2 regions of the Streptomyces sp. NPDC087420 genome follow, and region 1 is predicted to be linked to the other one. Evidence: predicted binding sites of a transcription regulator. Region 1 holds the regulator's gene; the other holds the start of a gene.

Evidence for each region. The regulator HspR, encoded in region 1, represses chaperone genes until heat shock. The targets are predictions, from matches to a motif close to TTGAGNNNNNNNNNCTCAA.
Region 2: a site for HspR is predicted at 2,761-2,779, ahead of lon (endopeptidase La). Genes of this name have one in related genera too.

What each region holds. Positions count from the first base shown of each region.
Region 1 covers NZ_JBIUXU010000013.1:274,538-279,493, forward strand. Annotated here, with positions in the region: gene ACIO1C_RS27375 ((2Fe-2S)-binding protein) at 1-205, opposite strand, end outside; gene ACIO1C_RS27380 (hypothetical protein) at 202-399, opposite strand; gene ACIO1C_RS27385 (helix-turn-helix transcriptional regulator) at 527-1,537, shown strand; gene ACIO1C_RS27390 (heat shock protein transcriptional repressor HspR) at 1,648-2,115, opposite strand; gene dnaJ (molecular chaperone DnaJ) at 2,122-3,321, opposite strand; gene grpE (nucleotide exchange factor GrpE) at 3,421-4,104, opposite strand; gene dnaK (molecular chaperone DnaK) at 4,101-4,956, opposite strand, start outside.
Region 2 covers NZ_JBIUXU010000011.1:211,759-216,714, reverse strand. Annotated here, with positions in the region: gene ACIO1C_RS23980 (HAMP domain-containing sensor histidine kinase) at 1-819, opposite strand, end outside; gene ACIO1C_RS23975 (response regulator transcription factor) at 969-1,706, opposite strand; gene ACIO1C_RS23970 (spermidine synthase) at 1,825-2,553, opposite strand; gene lon (endopeptidase La) at 2,802-4,956, shown strand, end outside.

The sequences.
Region 1 (4,956 bases):
CGCCCCTCGGCTTCCGCAGGCAACGGTAGGCCCGGACATCGTCGTCCTCCTCGCGTACTACGAGGATCGGCTCTCCGAACAGGGTCACTGTCAGCGAGTCGCCACGGTGCGGAATCGCCGTGACAAGGTCGATGAAGTGCCAGCCCGATCGGTAAGCCGTGGCCATCTCCCGCCGGAAGACCCGGTCGTCCGGCGGGACAGTCATGCGCCGGTGCCGACCGACGCGATACTCCAGCCGATGTCCTTGGGGGCCGAGCCCCAGCCGATGTCGCCGGTGTCCACAGTCCTGGCCGCGGACGTGCTGGCCGCGGACCCTCCAGGCGTGCTGATCCAGCCGATGTCTCCCCCGACAGCCAGCGCACCGAAGGCCAGAGCCGCAGAGAAAGCAGTGGCAACCACTGCGCGAAGCATTCTCTTGTACATGGTCGGCTTCGTCCTCACTTGATGGATTCCTCTTCCCCCGCCATGAAGACGATGTCCCACCCGGGCACACCAACGCCACCGGGTCGAGGCATCATGTTCCTGTATGTTCAGGACCCTGGGGGGTGGAGATTTGCCCGCAAGAGACACAAACCCGACACATCCCCATGCCATCACCGATATGTGTGATGAGGGCAGGCGGCTTTACGCCAGTGCGTTGCGGTCAGGACGCATCGCCAGGAGCGAAGCCGCGGCGGCTCCCTGCCTCATGGAATTTCCCCTCCTGCACCCCGATCCGGACGACGCCAACTGGCTTCGCCCAGTTCCACCCTCCGCCGCGCTCGCCCAGCGCCTCCATCCCATCGAGCGGGAGATCCAGGAGCGCAGGCATTTCGCGGTCGAACTGACCGACTCTTTCGAGCCGTTCATGACCATCAGCGCGCAGGACCCGCCCATCACCCACGCCATCACCGTTCTGGAGGGCGACAGCAGGATCAACGCCGCGCTCGACCTCTCCACCGCCGAATGCCGGACGGAAGTACTGACGGTGCAGCCGGGTGGCGGACGGAGCGCGCATGTGCTGGCGCAGGCCCTGGAGCGCGGCCGGGCGGTGGTCGACCGGGGCGTCAGCATCCGTACGCTCTACCAGCACACCGTCCGGCACAGCCAGGGAACCCTCGCCTACGCGGAACGGCTGGCCGAGGGCAAGGTGGAGATCAGGACACTCGAAGAACTCACCGAGCGGCTGATCATCTTCGACCGGAGCGTCGCGTACATTCCCGCCAGGTCCGACCGCCAGGTCGCCCTGGAGCTGCGCCACCCGGGGCTCGTGGACTACCTGGCCCAGGTCTTCGAGCAGCTCTGGCGGCGCGCCACGCCGCTCAACGAGCAGGTGGAGTACGAGCCGACCCCGGCCGGCATCACGGGTGTCCAGCGGACCATCGCCCAGCTCCTGGTGGAGGGGTACGTGGACGAGGCCATCGCGCGCCGGCTGGGGATGAACGTACGGACGTGCCGGGCGCACATCGCCAAGCTCGCCACCACGCTGGGCAGCGGCAGCCGCGCGCAGCTCGGCTTCCTCATCGCGAACTCGGGGATCCTCAAGCAGGAGCCCTGAGCACAAGCGGAAGCCCTGACCAGGAGACCCGGGAGAGACCGGGGGGATCCTGATCAGGGCGGAGCCTGGGGGGCCGTCCGTACGGCCGCCAGGACGTGCCTGCGGGGCCGCTACGGCCTGTCCGCCGGGCGCCACACCACCAGCGCGCTGGTGGCCTGTACGTCCGTGTACGGCACCAGGTCGCGGCGGTACGAGGCATGCACCTGCGCCTCACGCTGGCGCATCGCCGCCGCCGCGCCGTCCACGGCCGCCGACAGCTCGGCGACCCGGGCCTGGAGCGCGGCGACCTGGTTCTCCAGCTCGATGATCCGCTTGATGCCCGCGAGGTTGATGCCCTCGTCCTGGGACAGCGCCTGCACCTGGCGGAGCAGCTCGATGTCACGGGCCGAGTAGCGCCGGCCACGCCCCGCCGTACGGTCCGGGGAGACCAGGCCCAGGCGGTCGTACTGCCGGAGGGTCTGCGGGTGCAGCCCCGAGAGCTGGGCCGCCACCGAGATGACGTACACCGGCGTCTCCTCGGTCAGTTCGTACGCCCTGCCGAACGCAGAGGGCGGTCTGCGCCGCCCGTCCCTGTCCATCTCGGGTCATGCTCCCTTCGCGGCCTGGAACAGCTCCGCCCGCGGGTCGTCGTCCGCGGTCGCCTTCCGGTAGGCCTCCAGCGCGTCACGTGCCTCCACGCCGAGGTCCTTGGGGACGGCGACCTCGACGGTGACCAACAGATCACCACGGCTGCCGTCCTTGCGTACGGCGCCCTTGCCACGGGCGCGCATCGTACGGCCGTTCGGGGTCCCCGCGGGCAGTTTCAGCGTGACCGGGGGGCCGCCGAGCGTCGGCACCTTCACCTCGCCGCCCAGCGTCGCCTCCGTGAAGGAGACCGGCACCGTCACCGTGAGGTTGTCGCCCTTCCGGCCGAAGACCGGGTGGGCGCCGACATGCACGACCACGTACAGGTCGCCCGCCGGGCCGCCGCGCTCGCCGGGAGCGCCCTTGCCGCGCAGCCGGATCCGCTGGTTGTCGCTGACGCCCGCCGGGATCCTCACCTGCATCGTCCTGGACGACCTGGCGCGCCCGCTGCCCTTGCAGACCTCGCAGGGGTCCTGGGCGATCAGCCCGCGGCCCTTGCAGTCCACGCACGGGTCGGTGAGCGAGAAGCCGCCACCGCTGCCGCGGGAGACCTGTCCGGTGCCCACGCAGGTCGGGCAGACCCGCGGGGTGCCGTTCTTGTCGCCCGTGCCCGAGCAGGCCTTGCAGGGCGCCTGGCTGGACATCCGCAGCGGGACCGTGGCCCCGTCGACCGCCTCGGTGAAGCTGAGCGTCACCTCGGACTCGATGTCCTGGCCGCGGCGCGGCTGCACACGGGTGGTGCCGGGGCCTCCCCGGTTGAAGAGGCCGCCGAACATGTCCCCGATGCCGCCACCGCCGCCGCCGAAGCCGCCGCCCTGCGCCGTTCCCGTACCACCGCCGCCCGGGGCTCCCCCGAAGAGGTCGCCCAGGTCGAAGTTGAAGGAACCGCCGCCGGCGCCGGGGCCCGGCCGGAAGCCGCCGTTGCCGAAGAGCGCGCGGGCCTCGTCGTACTCCTTGCGGCGCTTGGTGTCGCCGAGCACGTCGTTGGCCTCGGAGATCTCCTTGAAGCGCTCCTCGGCCTTCGCGTCACCCTTGTTGGCGTCCGGGTGGAACTCGCGGGCGAGCTTCCGGTACGCCTTCTTGATCTCGGCCTCGGTGGCGTCCTTGGGGACGCCGAGAACCTTGTAGTAGTCCTTCTCCACGAAGTCCTTCGTGCTCATTCCCGACGTCCCTCCTCTCCACCGGCCACCCTCACGCCGTCCGTGCGTGCGTCCGCACTCTTCCGTGCGTCAGCGTCGGCCCTCGTACGGGCGCAACCGTCAGCCCTCGTCCGGGCCACCGCTGTCCTTGCCTTGCGCGGACGGGCCGGACGAGCCCGACTCGCCCGCCTGCTCCTCCGCCGACTTCGGCGTCGCCCCCGGCTGGGGCTCCGCCACCGCGACACGAGCGGGCCTGATCGTCCGCTCGCCGAACCGGTACCCAGGCTGAAGGATCGCGACGCAGGTGTCTTCCGTGACATCCGGCGCATACGAGTGCATCAGCGCTTCGTGGATCGTCGGGTCGAAGGGCTCGCCCTCCTTGCCGAACTGCTGGAGGCCCATCTTGGCGACGATGGTCTCCAGCGACTCGGCGACCGACTTGAAGCCGCCCACCAGCTCTTCGTGCTCCCGGGCGCGCCCGATGTCGTCGAGCACCGGCAGCAGCTCCGTCAGGAGCTTCGCGACGGCGATCTCCTTGACGGTGACCCGGTCGCGCTCCACCCGGCGGCGGTAGTTCTGGTACTCGGCCTGGAGCCGCTGGAGGTCCGCCGTACGCTCGGCGAGCGCCGTGCGCACCTGGTCCAGCTGCGCTGTCAGAGCTATGTCGTTCACGTCCCCGGCCGGGGCCGCCGGGCCGGTCTCCTTCGCGGAGTCCGGCCCGCCGGCCTGCGGCGCGGCGTCTTCGGGGGTCGCGCCGGAGGGGACGTCAGGCTTCTCTTCGAAGCCCGGGGTCTCCTCGGTCACGCGGCACCGCCCTTGGTGTCACGCTCGTCGTCCACGATCTCGGCGTCGACGACGTCGTCCGTACCGTCCTGGGAGGCCTGGCCCTGCTGGGGGCCCGGCGCGTCGGCACCGGCGGTCGCACCCTCGGCCTGGGCGTTGGCGTACATCGCCTGGCCCAGCTTCTGGGAAACGGCCGCGACCTTCTCCGTGGACGTACGGATCTCGGCTGTGTCCTCACCCTTGAGCTTCTCCTTCAGCTCGGCGATGGACTCCTCGACCTCCGTCTTGACGTCGCCGGGGACCTTGTCCTCGTTGTCCTTGAGGAACTTCTCCGTCTGGTAGACGAGCTGCTCCGCCTGGTTGCGCGTCTCGGCGGCCTCGCGGCGCTTGTGGTCCTCGTCCGCGTACTGCTCGGCCTCTTCGCGCATCCGGTTGACCTCGTCGCGCGGCAGCGAGGAGCCGCCGGTGACGGTCATCTTCTGCTCCTTGCCGGTGCCGAGGTCCTTCGCGGCCACGTGCATGATGCCGTTGGCGTCGATGTCGAAGGCGACCTCGATCTGCGGCACCCCGCGCGGGGCGGGCGGCAGGCCGGTCAGCTCGAACATCCCGAGCTTCTTGTTGTACGCGGCGATCTCGCGCTCGCCCTGGTAGACCTGGATCTGCACCGACGGCTGGTTGTCCTCGGCCGTCGTGAAGATCTCGGAGCGCTTCGTCGGGATCGTCGTGTTGCGCTCGATCAGCTTGGTCATGATGCCGCCCTTGGTCTCGATACCCAGGGACAGCGGGGTCACGTCGAGGAGCAGGACGTCCTTGACCTCACCCTTGAGGACACCGGCCTGGAGCGCGGCACCGATGGCGACGACCTCGTCGGGG
Region 2 (4,956 bases), on a different contig from region 1:
CTCCAGGTCCAACGACTCGGGGCGGGGGCCGCGCCGGGCCCGTACGGTCACCCGTCCGTGCGGCGGGCTGTGCTTGACCGCGTTGTCGATGAGGTTGGCGACGACCTGGTGCAGGCGCTCCGCGTCGGCGTGCGCGGTCAGTTCCGGCGGCGAGACGTCCAGATGGAGGTGGACGTCCGTACGGGTGTGATTGCCGGACCCGGAGCTGAGCGCGCGCTGCGACGCGGCCAGATTGGCCTCTTTGAGTACGCCGGACAGGTACGGCCACACCTCGAAGCGCTGGGCCCTGAGCGTCACGACGCCGTTGTCGAGCCTGGACAGGTCGAGCAACGTCTCGGTGAGCCGCCCCAGCCGTTCCGTCTGCCGCAGGGCGGTGCGCATCGTCTCCGGGTCCGCGGCGGACACGCCGTCCACGACGTTCTCCAGGACCGCGCGCAGCGCCGCGATGGGGGTGCGCAGCTCGTGCGAGACGTTGGCGACCAGCTCCTTGCGGTGCCGGTCCACGGCCTCCAGGTCGTCCGCCATGCGGTTGATGGTGGCGGCGAGGTCGCCCAACTCGTCGCGGCGGTCGATGCCGCTGACCCGGCGGGTGTAGTCGCCGTGGGATATGCCCTTCGCGACGGTGTTCATCTCGTCGAGCGGCGCGGTGAGGCCGTGCGCCACGAACTGGGTGATGAGGAGGGTGGCGATCACCGAGAAGACGGTGATGAAGCGCAGCTCCGTCTCCGTACGGAGGGCCACCATCAGCAGGCCCGTGGTGATGAAGACGGAGACGACCACCAGCGTGCCGAGCTTGGTCTTGATGGAGAAGGGACGCAGCCCGGTCTTCTCCGGGACCCCGGCGCGCCGGCCGGGGTGCTTGGGCCGGCCGCCCGGGCCGGTCCTGGGTGCGCCGTACGGGCCGTCGAAAGGACCGCCCCGACCGCCGCGCGGGGTGGCTCCCCGGCGCGCGCCGTCCCGGGGCCGGGTCATGGGGCCGGGGTCTCCAGGGCGTAACCCACCCCGTGGACCGTACGGATCCGCTCGGCGCCGATCTTCCGGCGCAGCGCCTTGATGTGGCTGTCGACCGTACGGGTGCCCGACGCGTCCGCCCAGTCCCACACCTCGGCGAGGAGCTGCTCGCGGGAGAGCACCGCGCGCGGGGTGCTCGCCAGGCAGACCAGCAGGTCGAACTCGGTGGGCGTCAGGTGCACGTCCTCGCCGCGCACCCGGACCCGGCGCTGCGCGTGGTCGATCTCCAGCTCGCCGAGGCGCAGGATGCCGCTGCGCGGGGTGACGGCGGCCAGCGCCGCGCGCTCCACGCGGCGCAGCAGCACATGCACGCGCGCCGCCAGCTCCCGCATGGAGAAGGGCTTGGTCATGTAGTCGTCGGCGCCGACGCCGAGCCCCACCAGCATGTCCGTCTCGTCGTCGCGGGCCGTCAGCATCAGCACCGGCACGGGGCGCTGCGCCTGGACGCGGCGGCAGACCTCCAGGCCGTCGAAGCCGGGCAGCATCACGTCGAGGACCATCACGTCCGGCTGCCAGGCCTCCGCCGCGTCGACGGCCGCGGGGCCGTCCACCGCCGTCTGGACCAGGAAACCCTCGGCCCGCAGCCGGGCGGCGATGGCGTCGACGATGGTCGCGTCGTCCTCGACGACCAGGACCCTTCGCTGGGCTCCCGGCGTCGCCGCGACCCCGTTGTGGCTGGTCTGTGTCTGCTCCATGGCCCCGCCCCTGCTGGCTGGTACGCGTTCCGCGATCGTCGATCCGGTGTATGCGATCTCCATGTAGATGTAGATCGCGTGTGTCGGGAGCAGCGTAGAGGCAGGAACAGGGTCACGGCTACGCAGTGCGAGCGGCGAGATGAACGACGTCCGGTACGCCCCGGGCAACAGGGATCTCTTCGGTCCCAACGCGGCCGAACCCGGCATTCCGTAGCGCTTCGCCGAAGGCGGGCGACGGCCGCGCGGACCAAATGGCCAGTACACCGCCGGGATTGAGGCGCTCGCGGCACGCCGCGAGCCCGGCCGGCGTGTACAGACTCCCGTTGTCCTCGGTGACCGTCCAGTCGGGACCGTTGTCGATGTCGAGGCACAGGGCGTCGTAGCTGTCCGTGGCGGTCTCCATGTGAGGGACCAGATCGGTGTGCAGGACCACCGTGCGCGGGTCGGCGAGCGCCGCGCCCGAGATCCGGGCGAGCGGGCCGGTGCGGTGCCAGTCGATGACGGCCTGTTCGCGCTCGACGACCACGATCCTGCCCCAGCGGGGGTCGGCGGCGGCGTGCGCGAGGGAGAAGCCGACGCCGAGTCCGCCGACGAGGACGGAGGGCCGTTGATCGCGGCGGTCCCCGGGGAGGGCGGCGAGCGCGGCGTCGATGAGGAGGCGCTCGGAGCGGCCGTCGGAGGTGTCCATCAGGAAGCACCCGTTGGCGATGATCTCCAGCTCGGCGCCGCGCTGCCGGAGGACGACCTCGCCGTACGGGCCGTCGCGGCGGTCGAGGACGACGGGGCGGTCGTCGTGATCCGGTGAGTGGTGCGATTCCGGGCCTGGTGCCTGGACGGATACGGGCATGGTGCGGCCTCTCCGGGGGACTGCTGGTGTCGTCGCTCTCGGTCCCATCCTGGTGCGCGGCGGGGGCCGCCGACAAACCGTTTCGGGTACGGGAAGCGTCACCCCCTTCAGGGCGTTACAGCTCCCGAGCCCCCGCCTCCAGTACGAGTACGAGAGTGATCGCTCAGAGCGAACGCCCCCGAGGGAACAACAGGAGGCTCACAAGCATTGAGCGGGTATAGCTCAACTTGAATGCTGAAGGGGAGATCATGGCTCTCACGTCCACATCGCTCACGCTTCCCGTGCTGCCGCTCGACGACGAGGTCGTGCTGCCCGGAATGGTGGTTCCGCTCGACCTGTCCGACGCCGAGGTCCGGGCGGCCGTGGAGGCCGCGCAGGCAGCGGCCCGCGCCGAAGGGGGCGGGGGCAAGCCGCAGGTGCTGCTCGTCCCGCGCATCGATGGGACGTACGCCGGCACGGGCGTGCGGGGCACCGTCGAACAGGTCGGCCGGCTCTCCGACGGCGACCCCGGCGCACTGATCCGCGGCCGTGGCCGCGTGCAGATCGGCGCGGGGACCTCCGGACCCGGCGCGGCCCTCTGGGTCGAGGGTCTGAGCGTCGAGGAACTGGCGCCGGACCCGCTGCCCGGTTCCGTCACCGACCTGATGAAGGAGTACAAGGCCCTCGCCGCGGACTGGCTGAAGAAGCGCGGCGCGTGGCAGGTGGTCGACCGCGTCCAGCAGATCGAGGACGTGTCGCAGCTGGCGGACAACGCCGGGTACTCACCGTTCCTCTCGACCGCGCAGAAGGTCGAGCTGCTGGAGACCACCGACCCGGTGGCCCGGCTCAAGCTCGCCACCGACCAGCTCCGGGAACACCTCGCGGAGCAGGACGTCGCGGAGTCCATCGCCAAGGACGTCCAGGAGGGTGTCGACAAGCAGCAGCGGGAGTTCCTGCTGCGGCGCCAGCTCGAAGCCGTACGGAAGGAGCTGCGCGGGCTCAACGGCGAGGGTGACGAGGACGAGTCCGACGACTACCGGACCCGTGTCGAGGCCGCCGACCTGCCCGAGAAGGTGCGGGAAGCCGCCCTCAAGGAGGTCGAGAAGCTGGAGCGCTCGTCGGACCAGAGCCCCGAGGGCTCCTGGATCCGCACGTGGCTGGACACCGTCCTCGAACTGCCCTGGAACGTCAGGACCGAGGACGAGTACGACATCAGGGGCGCCCAGCGGATCCTCGACGCCGAGCACGCGGGCCTGGAGGACGTGAAGGAGCGCATCACCGAGTACCTGGCCGTGCGCAAGCGGCGCGCGGAGCGCGGGCTCGGGGTGGTCGGCGGCCGTCGCGGCGGTGCCGTACTGGCCCTGGTCGGCCCTCCCGGCGTCGGCAAGACCTCGCTCGGTGAGTCGGTCGCGCACTCCATGGGACGTAAGTTCGTGCGGGTGGCGCTGGGCGGCGTCCGTGACGAGGCGGAGATCCGCGGACACCGGCGTACGTACGTCGGCGCGCTGCCGGGCCGTATCGTCCGGGCGATCAAGGAGGCCGGTTCGATGAACCCGGTCGTCCTGCTCGACGAGATCGACAAGGTCGGCTCCGACTACCGGGGCGACCCGGCGGCGGCGCTGCTCGAAGTCCTGGACCCGGCGCAGAACCACACCTTCCGCGACCACTACCTGGAGGTCGAACTCGACCTGTCCGACGTGGTGTTCCTCGCCACGGCGAACGTCCTGGAAGCGATTCCGGAGGCGCTGCTCGACCGGATGGAGCTGGTCAGGCTCGACGGCTACACCGAGGACGAGAAGGTCGTCATCGCCAGGGACCACCTGCTGCCCCGGCAGCTGGAGCGCGCGGGCCTGGAGCCCGGCGAGGTCACGCTGGAGGACGAGGCGCTGCGCAGGCTGGCGGGCGAGTACACCCGCGAGGCGGGCGTCCGTAACCTGGAGCGGTCCATCGCCAGACTCCTCCGCAAGGTCGCGGCGGAACACGAACTGGGCCGCAGGGAACTGCCGTTCACACTGGGCCCCGACGACCTCCGCAAGCTGATCGGCCGTCCGCACCACGTCCCCGAGTCCGCCCAGGACCCGGCGGAGCGCCGCACGGCGGTCCCGGGCGTGGCGACGGGCCTCGCGGTCACCGGTGCGGGCGGTGACGTCCTCTTCGTGGAGGCGTCGCTGGCCGATCCGGAGACGGGTGGCTCGGGTCTGACCCTGACCGGTCAGCTGGGTGACGTGATGAAGGAGTCGGCACAGATCGCGCTCTCCTTCCTCCGCTCGCGCGGCGCGGAACTGGAACTGCCGGTCGCGGACCTCAAGGACCGGGGCGTGCACATCCACTTCCCGGCGGGCGCGGTCCCGAAGGACGGCCCGAGCGCGGGCATCACGATGACGACGGCCCTGGCCTCGCTCCTCAGCGGCCGCCTGGTCCGCA